2 linked regions of the Coraliomargarita algicola genome follow. The protein of the gene in region 1 binds, or shares a complex with, the protein of each later gene. Links are inferred from orthologs where the notes say so. Each region holds a gene or a part of one and is shown in the gene's direction. Other genes may lie near its edges.

Region 1 (5,471 bases):
CTGAAGCTCGATAAGCGGGTCAATCGTATCTTCACTGAAGCTCTCTAATTCTGTAGCTTACCGATTGCCATGGCCTCCTTTAATAAAGTCATCCTTCTTGGAAACTTAACGCGCGACCCAGAAACTCGCGTCACGGTCAATGGCAACACGATTTGTAAGTTGGGCATGGCCGTCTCACGGGTCTATTCGACCAAAGACGGTGAGCGTCGCGAAGAAACCACTTTTGTGGATATTGACGCATTTGGAAAGCAAGCCGAAGTCATCACTAAATATATGCGCAAGGGGCGTCCACTCATGGTGGAGGGGCGTCTGAAGCTCGATCAATGGGAGACCAATGATGGGCAAAAGCGTAGTAAGCTCGGTGTTGTCTTGGAAAATTTCCAATTTGTCGGTGGTCGTGATGACAACGACTCTAGCGGTGGTTCCGGCAGCGGAGGTGGTTACGAGCAGAGCTCGCCCCCACGGCGCGAGTCCAAACCCGCTGCCAGCCAAGACTTCTCTGCCGAAGGTGACACTTTGGATGAAGACGTCCCCTTTTAAGCGACCCTAAGCTGCAACTTCTCTTACTCTTTCAATCACTCATTTAAATCAAAGAACGTATCATGGCCAACAATCAGGTTCTCCTCTTACAACCCATCACTGGACTCGGCGCCGAAGGCGACACAGTCACCGTAAAAGCAGGCTACGCCCGCAATTTTCTGCTTCCTCGCAAGCTGGCTTTGCCTATCACGCAAGCGAATAAGAAACATGTCGAGTCACTGCTAAAAGCGCGTGAAGCTCGCGAGCAAAAAGAATTCGAAGACGCACGCACATTGAGCGAGCGCGTTGAGAAGACCAGCATTGCCATCGCAGTGAAGACTGGCGAGGGCGGTAAGATGTTCGGTGCAGTTACAGCCAACGATCTGTTGGAGCGCCTCAAGGAAGAAGGCATCGAACTGAGCAAGAAGCAGCTCCAACTCGCGGCTCCTATCAAGGAACTTGGCTCGCACACAGCTGCCGTTAAGTTGCACGCTGACATCGAGACCGAGCTGAAGTTTGAAGTCGTCTCTGAGAATCCGATCGAAGACGGTGCGGATTCTGAAGATGCCGCCGAAGACGACGAGTAATTAACAGGCACTGTCGTATAGACACATTCAAATACGATGCCGCCTGATTCTAACTCTAAGTTCGATCGGAATCGCTCGGGTCGAGACTACAAAGGCAAGCGTAAGTCGGAGTCGAAAGACGATGGCGTGCGCGTGCAGCCTCATAGTATTGAAGCCGAGGAGGGGCTCATTGCCGCTTGTCTACTGGATGGCGGACGTGAGATCTTGACCGAGTGTATCGAGTCCAAGATTGTTCCTGAGTTTTTTTACAAGACAGCGCACGAAGAGATTTTTCGTGCGCTGCTTGCGCTTTATGCCACAGGGGATCCGATTGACGAGATTCTGCTGCTAGACTACTTGCGCAAGAATGGCCTCGAAGAAGAGGTCGGTGGTATTGCCACCATTTATGCGATCCAGGATCGTATCGAGACCGCGGCGCACGCGCGGTATTTTGCGAAAATCGTGCACACGAGAAGTATCTCCTGCGCCGTTTGATTCGCACTTCCCGCGAGGCGATTGAGGCCTGCTATGAGCAGCAGGAGGACATGACGACCTTCATCGAGAAGATCGAGCAGGATATTTTCGAAATCAGTCGTGACCGTATTACGGATGCGGCGATTCCCATCCGGCAGTCGTTGGATGAGGCAGTCGCCGATATTCATGCGCTCTTGAATGGGCGCGATGATGCGGACGGGGTGCTCTCCGGCTTCCGCGATCTCGATGGCATGACCTACGGCTTCCACCCCGGGCAGATGATCGTGCTCGCTGCGCGTCCTTCGGTGGGTAAAACCAGTTTGGCGATGAACTTTGCGGAGCACGCCATGATTCCGGATGGTGGCCGTAAGCCAGCAGGGGTGATTGTATTTAGTTTGGAAATGACGGCGGCGCAGCTCGCGATGCGCCTGATTTGTAGCCGTGCCCGTGTGGATATGAAGCGTATTCGGGATCGCGTGATTTCGAAGCAAGATTCGGCCGACATCGCCACCACTGTGAAGGAGTTGAAGGAAGCGCCGCTGTGGATTGATGACGGCTCGACCTCCACCATTCTCGATATTCGAGCCAAAGCGCGTCGTTTGCATACGAAGAACCCGCTGGGCTTGGTTGTGGTCGACTATTTGCAGCTGATTAAGGGCACGGATAGCCGTATGCAACGTGAGCAGCAGATCGCCGATATTTCTCGCGGTATGAAGGGCATGGCCAAAGAGCTGAATGTGCCCGTGGTTGTTTTGAGTCAGCTCAATCGTGAGTCGGAGAAAGAGAATCGTGATCCGCGCCTATCTGACTTGCGTGAGTCCGGTTCGATCGAGCAGGACGCCGACGTGGTGATGCTGTTGCACCGGCCCAAAAAGAGCGACGATGACGAGACCGTCGAAGGGGGCGGACTCTATAATGAGCATGAGCACATTAAATTAATCGTTGCAAAGCAGCGGAATGGCCCCGTAGGTGAAATAGACCTGACATTTGTCCGCCGTTATACACGCTACGAGAATTTCCACCGTTAAAGGCTACGAGCCATTCTTTCTTAATAGATCAGATGCGAATCATTCAGACTCTTCTCCTTGCTGTCACTAGCTTGCTCGTGCTCGGTTTTCCGTTTAATACTTCGGTGGCTCAGGAGGCCGAAACGTATCCGGTCATCAACCGCATTGTGACTGAGTTCGACGGCTTTCGTTCGGTCAGCGATCAGTATATCTTTGGCAATATTCAGTTGCGTCCGGGGATGAATTACAATCCGGCGCTGTTGGATCAATCCATTCGCACGCTGTATAGCACGGGGCACTTCGAGTTTGTGGAAGTGCGTGTGGATAAGGCGCAAGATCAGAAAGTCGATTTAGTCTTTGAATTGGTTTCCAAATACACCATCGAGCGCATCCGGTTTTCCGGGAATGAGGCTTATTCCGATTCCCGCTTGGCTTCTAAGACCGAAATCGAGAGTGGCATGCCGCTGGATGAGTATGGCATCAGTGTGGGTGCAGACGCGATTGCCGAGTATTACGTCGAGAAGGGCTATCCAGATGTCGAGGTCGATTACCGAATTCAGCGCGATGAGACAACCGGCTATGCGGTGGTCAATTACGACATCGATGAGGGGGGGAAGGTGCGTATCGAGGAGATTAACTTTGTGGGGAATGATGCGATCAGCTCCAAGACGCTTCGTAAGCAACTCGATACACGGAAGCATAATTGGCTTTCATGGTTGCTCGGTTCGGGGAAGTTCGACGAAAAGAAATTCAAAGAAGACCTCAAAATTCTGCGTAAATACTATCGTGATTCCGGTTATCTCGATTGTGAGATCAACGAAGATCAGGTTGAAATCGATTTTATCGAGTCCGATGAGATCGTGATTACGATTCCGGTGGTCGAAGGGCAGCTTTACTACCTGGGGGAGTTCTCGGTCGAAGGTGCGACGATCTACACCTCTGCGGAATTATTGAATTCGGTGCGATTAGAGACGAATAGTCCATTTTCTCCACAAGAAGTGGATGACGCGGCAACCGCGATTCGTGAATACTACACCTCCAATGGCTATTTGGAGACACGGGTGCGCGCTGAGCGGGTGCCAAACATGGAGACTCGCCAGATTGACGTGGTCTTCCGTGTCAGTGAAAGCGAAAAATTTTACGTAGAGTCGATTAAGATCGAGGGCAATACCAAGTCCAAAGCGCGGGTGATCGTGCGCGAATTAGCGCTAAGCCCTGGGGATGTGTTTGACCGCAAGCGCATGGAGGTGAGCCAGCGTCGTTTGGAAAATACCAGTTTCTTCGAAGATGTGCGCCTGAACCCCGAGCCCACAAATGTGCCAGGGCGTAAAGATTTGGGCATTACTGTTCGTGAAGGTCGTACAGGTAACTTTACTTTTGGTGCTGGTTTCGGCTCGGTGGAAAGTGCAGTGGTCTACTTTGAAATGTCGCAGGGTAACTTCGACCTCTTTAATTGGCGCGATGGATTTCAAGGGGATGGGCAGAAGTTCCGCTTCCGTGCCTCGCTCGGTACCAGCAGTAATCAGATCTTGATCGCCTTTGAGGAGCCTTGGCTCTTTGAGCAGCGCCTTGCATTCGGCGTGGAGCTCTACCGCACAGAGTCCGATTATAATAGCTCCGATTATAATGAACTTCGCACAGGCTTCGAGCTCTACTTGCGTCGCCGCCTGTTCGAGCTGGTTGAAGCGCGTCTTTCCTACCGCCTAGAACTGGTCGAGATTTTCGATGTGGATCGTGGCACTGGCGTTGATAATGGGGACGGCTCTATTACGGGTGACGGTATTGCAGACGTGTTTCAGCGTGCTGAAGGTGAGGAGCTTGTTTCCAAGGTCGGGCTCACATTCTTACGTGATACACGCGAGACTTTGATTTTTACGCGCAAGGGCAATCGCTCTAGCTTGAGTTTCGAGTACGCGGGCGTGGGGGGCGATGTAAACTACTACAAGTTTGAGGGGCGCACGGCTCACTTTATCCCGACCTTCGATACGATGAAGCAGTCCTTATCGATTCTTGCCCGGGTCGGCAGCGTGACGCCATTTGGTCAAAGCGAGATCGTTCCTTTTTATGACCGTTTCTATCTCGGTGGACCGGACACACTCCGTGGATTTGATTACCGCGAAGTGGGCCCGCGTGACCCGGATGACGAAGATGAATCGGTGGGGGGTAACTCGTATTCCATGATTTCTTTTGAATATGCTTTCCGAGTTGCGGAACCTTTAGGGCTAGTCGTGTTCTATGACTGGGGATTTGTTAATACAGATGATTTGGATTTCAGCATGTCAGACTACGCCGATAACTGGGGGATTGGTGCGCGCATTATGCTTATGGGCTCACCGCTCAAGCTGGATCTCGGTATTCCCATTACATCCCCCGAGGGTGCTGGTGGTGGCACACAGTTTAATTTTTCCTTTGGCACACGCTTCTAGTGCTGCTTAACTCTAACGTCTCAAACCCATAATACATATTATATGAAAAAAATCACTACTCTTATTCTTGCCTCGCTTGTAGTCACTACAGGCTTATTCGCGCAAAAGACTCCCGTGGTCGGCGTCGTCGACGTGCAGCGCGTGCTCGCTGATTATGCCGACTTTCAGGCTGCCGTTGAAAAGGTAAAGGGCTCTGTCGCTCCGGTGGAAGAAGAAATGAAGAAGATGCAGGCAAACATCGAGGCGATCGTGAGTGAAGGTCGTAGCATCGAAACAAAAGCCAAGAACCCGGCTGCCAGCGACGAAGCGCGCGCTGAAGCTCAAGCTCAAGTGGGCCAACTTCAGCAAAAGCTGCAACAAGCTCAGGGCGAACTTCAGCAGTTCCGCCAGCAAGCACAACAACTGGCGAAACAAGGCCAACAAGAAGAGCTGGCACCACTTCAAGCCAAGGCTGTTGAAGCTGTGACGACAGTTGCTGA
Region 2 (4,179 bases), 500 kb from region 1 along the record:
TTTTGTTGCTAAATGCACTCACAAACCGAACACAATTCCCGCACATGTTAAAAGCAAACTTCAAAAGCGTATTCTTCATTACACTGGTCACGACCTTCACTTTACTGATTGGTTGCAGTAGTCCTGAAGAAAAAAAGGCCGCGCAAATCAAAGAAGCCCTCACCCTCTCTGCGGCTGGCTCGAACGCCGAAGCTTTGGAAATTCTCGAAAACCTCGCAACACTCTACCCCAACGATCTCGAAATCCTCAACTCCATCGGTCAGATCTACACCGCACAAGGCGACCCCACGATGGCCGCCTTCTTCCTCGAGCAGGCCTACCTACAGTCACCTGACGATACCGAGCTACTTTTCAAAACCTACCAGAGTCTGGAAGCAGCCAATCAACCTGCCGCTCACTTACTAGAGAAACTCTCGACCCAAGCCCCCGAAGCCATGACACCCGAGCTCTGGGTGCGTCTCGGTCAAACCCGCCAGGCAGAAAACAAAGTACAGTCCGCACTCGACGCCTACCTAAAGGGAGTCGATCCCGAAAAGAAAAAGCCAGCCCCTGAAACCGCAGCTTCCATCGGCCAACTCTTTGTCAAAGCGGGCAATCTACCACTCGCGGAATCGTGGCTAAAAATCGCCGCCGACAATGACGACCCCAACGCCTTAACCGCTCTCTTCGCGCTACTGGAAATCAACCTGCGCCAAAAAGACTGGGTCGATGCCGAAGCCACCATCGCTCAACTCGACAAACAATTTCCCGGCGCTGTGGAAGCCAGCCAATGGAACCAAGCACGACAGGAACTCATCCGCTGGCGCAAAGCACAGAACGAGATGAAGGCCAAACTCGCGCAAGCCGAAGCCGAGAAGAAAGCCGCCCAAGCCGCAGCAGAAAGAGCCGCCGCCGAACAAAAAGCTAAAGCCGAACAAGCCGCAGCGGCTGCAAAAGCGGCCGCCGAAAAAGCGAAAGCCGAAGAAGTAGCAAAAGAAACTCCGGCAAACGCCTCCGAATTAGCTCAAACTACCAGCGATACGCCTAAGACTACGACGCCAACAAGCGACAACGAGCCGGCGGTAACAACTGGAGGCAAGGCGCAAATCATCGCCGACCTCGAAGCAGCCGAAGCGATGGCCAATGCCCCCGCAATCGAGGGCGAAATGCCCGTCGACATCGACCCCGACATCACCGTGATCGATGCCTCAGAAAACAACAATCTGCCCATAGCCTTCAACCCCGCGATAGCGATCGAACCCGCCGACCCGGAAATCACTTTCGAAGTCGACTACGACCAGGCCACCAGCACCGGAGGTACCAACTATAGCATCGCTCCCATCGCGCCGGCAGACCCCATTACGCCAGCTGACCCTATTACGCCACAAACAGTCGAAGCGCCGATCGAAATCGAGGCCTTCCCCACCAGCGAACCCAAAGAGACATCAGTCGCCCCCATCCGCCCCAGCGAACGCCCTCGCACCATCGAAGAACTCATGGCCGACGCGGAGACCGCCACATTGGACCGCGACTTCAAATCCGCCATCCGTAAATACTGGGCAGCCATCAGCATTGCAAACAACAGGGCAGACGTCTGGAACCTGCTCTCCCGTTCCTACCTAGTCGACGGACAACTCAAAAACGCCGAAACCACAGCACTCGAAGCGGTTCGCCTAGAGCCACGTGAAGTCGCCTACACGCTCGATTACCTGCGTGTCGCGCAACGCTCCAAAGAACCCAGCGAATTCCTAGCTGAGCTCGAAACTGCCTTCGACCGCTTCCCCACCAGCCCGGAAATCACGCTCTCACTCGCCCGGGGCCACGAACGCATATCCAAAGACCTCCCCACTGCACGCAACCTATACCTACGTTTCATCGACACCGCCCCCAACCATCCGCTCGTCCCCGAGGCACGTGCAGCAGTCGCTCGTCTCCGTTAGTCTCACTCTCACTCTTATCAATCACTCTAATCACCGCGCATAGCGTAATTATTCAAAACCCTTGGCACGCGTTAAACAAAGCTCAATCGAAACCATCAAACACCAAGTCAACTTGGTCGATGTCGTCTCCCCCTACGCTCAACTCAAAAAAGCCGGGCGCTCATGGAAAGGACTCAGCCCATTCACGCAGGAAAAAACGGCCTCCTTTTACGTACACCCGGACCGCGGCTTTTATAAATGCTTCAGCACCGGTGAAGGCGGCGATTGTTTCACTTTTATAATGAAACAGGAAAACCTCGAATTCATCGAGGCAGTCGAGTTCTTGGCAAAAAAGTTTAACATCACCCTCGAATACGAAGAAGGCGGCCCCTCGCGCGAAGAAATGTCGTTGCGCAAACAGATCTTCGAGCTCCACGAACTCGCCACCACATGGTTTCACCAGCAGTTCCTCGAATCAGCCGAAGCAGGCCCCGTCCGCGATTACTGGAAAAATCAACGCGGCTTCACCCCGGAAACTGCTAAAGAAGTCAAGATCGGCTACGCCCCTGCTGCCCGTGATGCTTTCGCACTCTACTGTAAAGAGCGCAAGGTGTCGACTGCAGCCATGCATCAGTCCGGGCTATTCTTTGCCCGCGACGGCGAGCGTAATTACGAATACTTCAAATCCCGCTTTCGTGGCCGCCTGATGATCCCGATCCGCGATGTGCAAGGTCGCGTCGTCGCTTTCACTGCGCGCCAACTGCCACAAACCCCGGAAGACGACCCTGCCCGCGAAGCCAAATACGTCAACTCCCCCGAAACCCCCATTTTCCACAAGGGGCGTATTCTCTTCGGCATGGATCACGCCCGCACTCACCTCAAAGACGGAGAAAGCTTCCTGCTGGTAGAAGGCCAGCTCGATGCAATTCGCTGCTGGTCCGTAGGCCTCCACACCGCAGTCGCCCCGCAGGGCACCGCCATTACCGACGATCAGATGCACCTACTACGCCGCTATGAGCCTAAAAGCATCGAGTGCCTACTCGACGGCGACGCCGCAGGCCGAAAAGCCGCGCTACGTGCATTGCCACTCGCCTTCAAGGCTGGCTTGGAGTTCCGCTTCTTACTGTTGCCTGACAAGGCCGACCCCGATGACCTGCTGCGAGAACAGGGCGCAGAAGCACTGGAGCCGCTACGACAAAATTCCAAAAGCGCCATCGAGTTGCTCGTCGCCGACAACCTCCCTGAAGGACGCAGCCCGACCACCAACGAAAAGACCACCGCTCTACGCGCAGTGTTCGACCTACTGCACCACGTGCCGTCCGAAGTCGCCCGCGAGGACTACATCCAGATTGCCGCTCGCCTGGTAAACGTCGACCCCATGGCCGCCCTACGCGACTTCCAAAAGGACCCGCCCCACGCCCGGCTTTCAGTCGCGAAGAAGCCACCCCCACTCCCAAGACAACCCGAGACCCGCTATTGACACAGGCCGCTTGGGAGCTACTTTGGCTCGTTTTACATCATCCAGAACACGCCAAAAAGCTGTCAGAAATTATTGATTACGAATGGATTAATACAAATTCCACCACTGGCCGCCTACTCTCACGCCTACTTGCGGAGCTGCGCGAAGGAATGATTGAGAGCGTCGACCAAATAGAAAATATCATTGATACCATTGAAGAACGCCAACTCTTAGCCGATATTCATTCCCGCGAACTCAGCATTGAAGCGCCTGCCAAACAAATCGTATCCTGCCTCGAACGTCTCCGACGTAATCATGTAGACGCCCAGATTAAACATTTAAAACAAAAGATCATCAACGCAGCCCCCGAATCACAGATAGAGCTGATGCGTGAACAAAAAGCACTGATCCGCAACGTAGCGCAGCCCCTTCAACTCCAACTTTAAGACCGCACAAACTCACGAAACTAATTATGTCAGCCGCGAAAAAGAATACCGAAGAAGAAGAAATTCCCACCAATAAAGCCGACGCCGAAAAAGCACCGGCCAAAAAGAAGGTCGCGAAGAAAGCCGCACCTAAGAAAAAAACCGCGCCCAAGAAAAAAGTCGTGACCGAAGATGATACAGATGACGCAAAGCTCGTAGCTGCCACTGAGAAAGCCGCCAAAAAGCGCAAGCTCTCCCCCAAGGCGCAAGAAAAGCTCAACGAGCGCATCCGCAACCTGATCCGCCTCTCGAAAGAGCAGAGCTTCCTCACTTACAAAGACATCAATCAAGCCCTGCCCGATTCCGTCAATAACCCCGACGAAATCGAAAATGTCAT

The links. The genes of interacting proteins can lie anywhere in the genome.
Region 2: the proteins of SH580_RS07640 (region 1) and dnaG are in contact, whole or in part, in a crystal structure (PDB 2R6A), measured with the Geobacillus stearothermophilus proteins. The link is inferred for Coraliomargarita algicola from one-to-one orthologs. Residues at the interface, in WP_033016901.1 of Geobacillus stearothermophilus: Ser13, Glu15, Ala16, Gln18, Glu91, Leu92, Asp94, Ala95, Val96, Pro97, Thr98, Ala99, Ala100, Asn101, Tyr104, Tyr105, Ile108; in WP_049624496.1 of Geobacillus stearothermophilus: Lys456, Leu457, Leu458, Pro459, Ala460, Asn463, Ala464, Leu467, Leu535, Leu536, Ile537, Ala538, Gln544, Glu545, Asp548, Tyr549, His552.

The regions. Positions count from the first base shown.
Region 1 is NZ_CP138858.1:1,977,065-1,982,535, reverse strand. What follows is about bases 586-3,581. They hold SH580_RS07640 (replicative DNA helicase), read left to right. Parts: upstream 586-1,576; coding sequence 1,577-2,587; downstream 2,588-3,581. Other genes in these bases: bamA (outer membrane protein assembly factor BamA), read left to right, coding at 2,620-3,581; SH580_RS07645 (DnaB-like helicase N-terminal domain-containing protein), read left to right, coding at 1,143-1,580; rplI (50S ribosomal protein L9), read left to right, coding at 603-1,106. Outside these bases: SH580_RS07660 (30S ribosomal protein S6), read left to right, coding at 1-48; SH580_RS07655 (single-stranded DNA-binding protein), read left to right, coding at 70-540; more of bamA, read left to right, coding at 3,582-4,992; SH580_RS07630 (OmpH/Skp family outer membrane protein), read left to right, coding at 5,035-5,471. UniProt on the Escherichia coli protein: The main replicative DNA helicase, it participates in initiation and elongation during chromosome replication. Travels ahead of the DNA replisome, separating dsDNA into templates for DNA synthesis.
Region 2 is NZ_CP138858.1:2,480,204-2,484,382, forward strand. The notes cover bases 1,238-4,179. They hold dnaG (DNA primase), read left to right. Parts: upstream 1,238-1,980; coding sequence 1,981-3,378; downstream 3,379-4,179. Other genes in these bases: SH580_RS09895 (tetratricopeptide repeat protein), read left to right, coding at 1,238-1,919; SH580_RS09905 (DNA primase), read left to right, coding at 3,375-3,803; rpoD (RNA polymerase sigma factor RpoD), read left to right, coding at 3,830-4,179. Outside these bases: more of SH580_RS09895, read left to right, coding at 45-1,237. UniProt on the Escherichia coli protein: RNA polymerase that catalyzes the synthesis of short RNA molecules used as primers for DNA polymerase during DNA replication.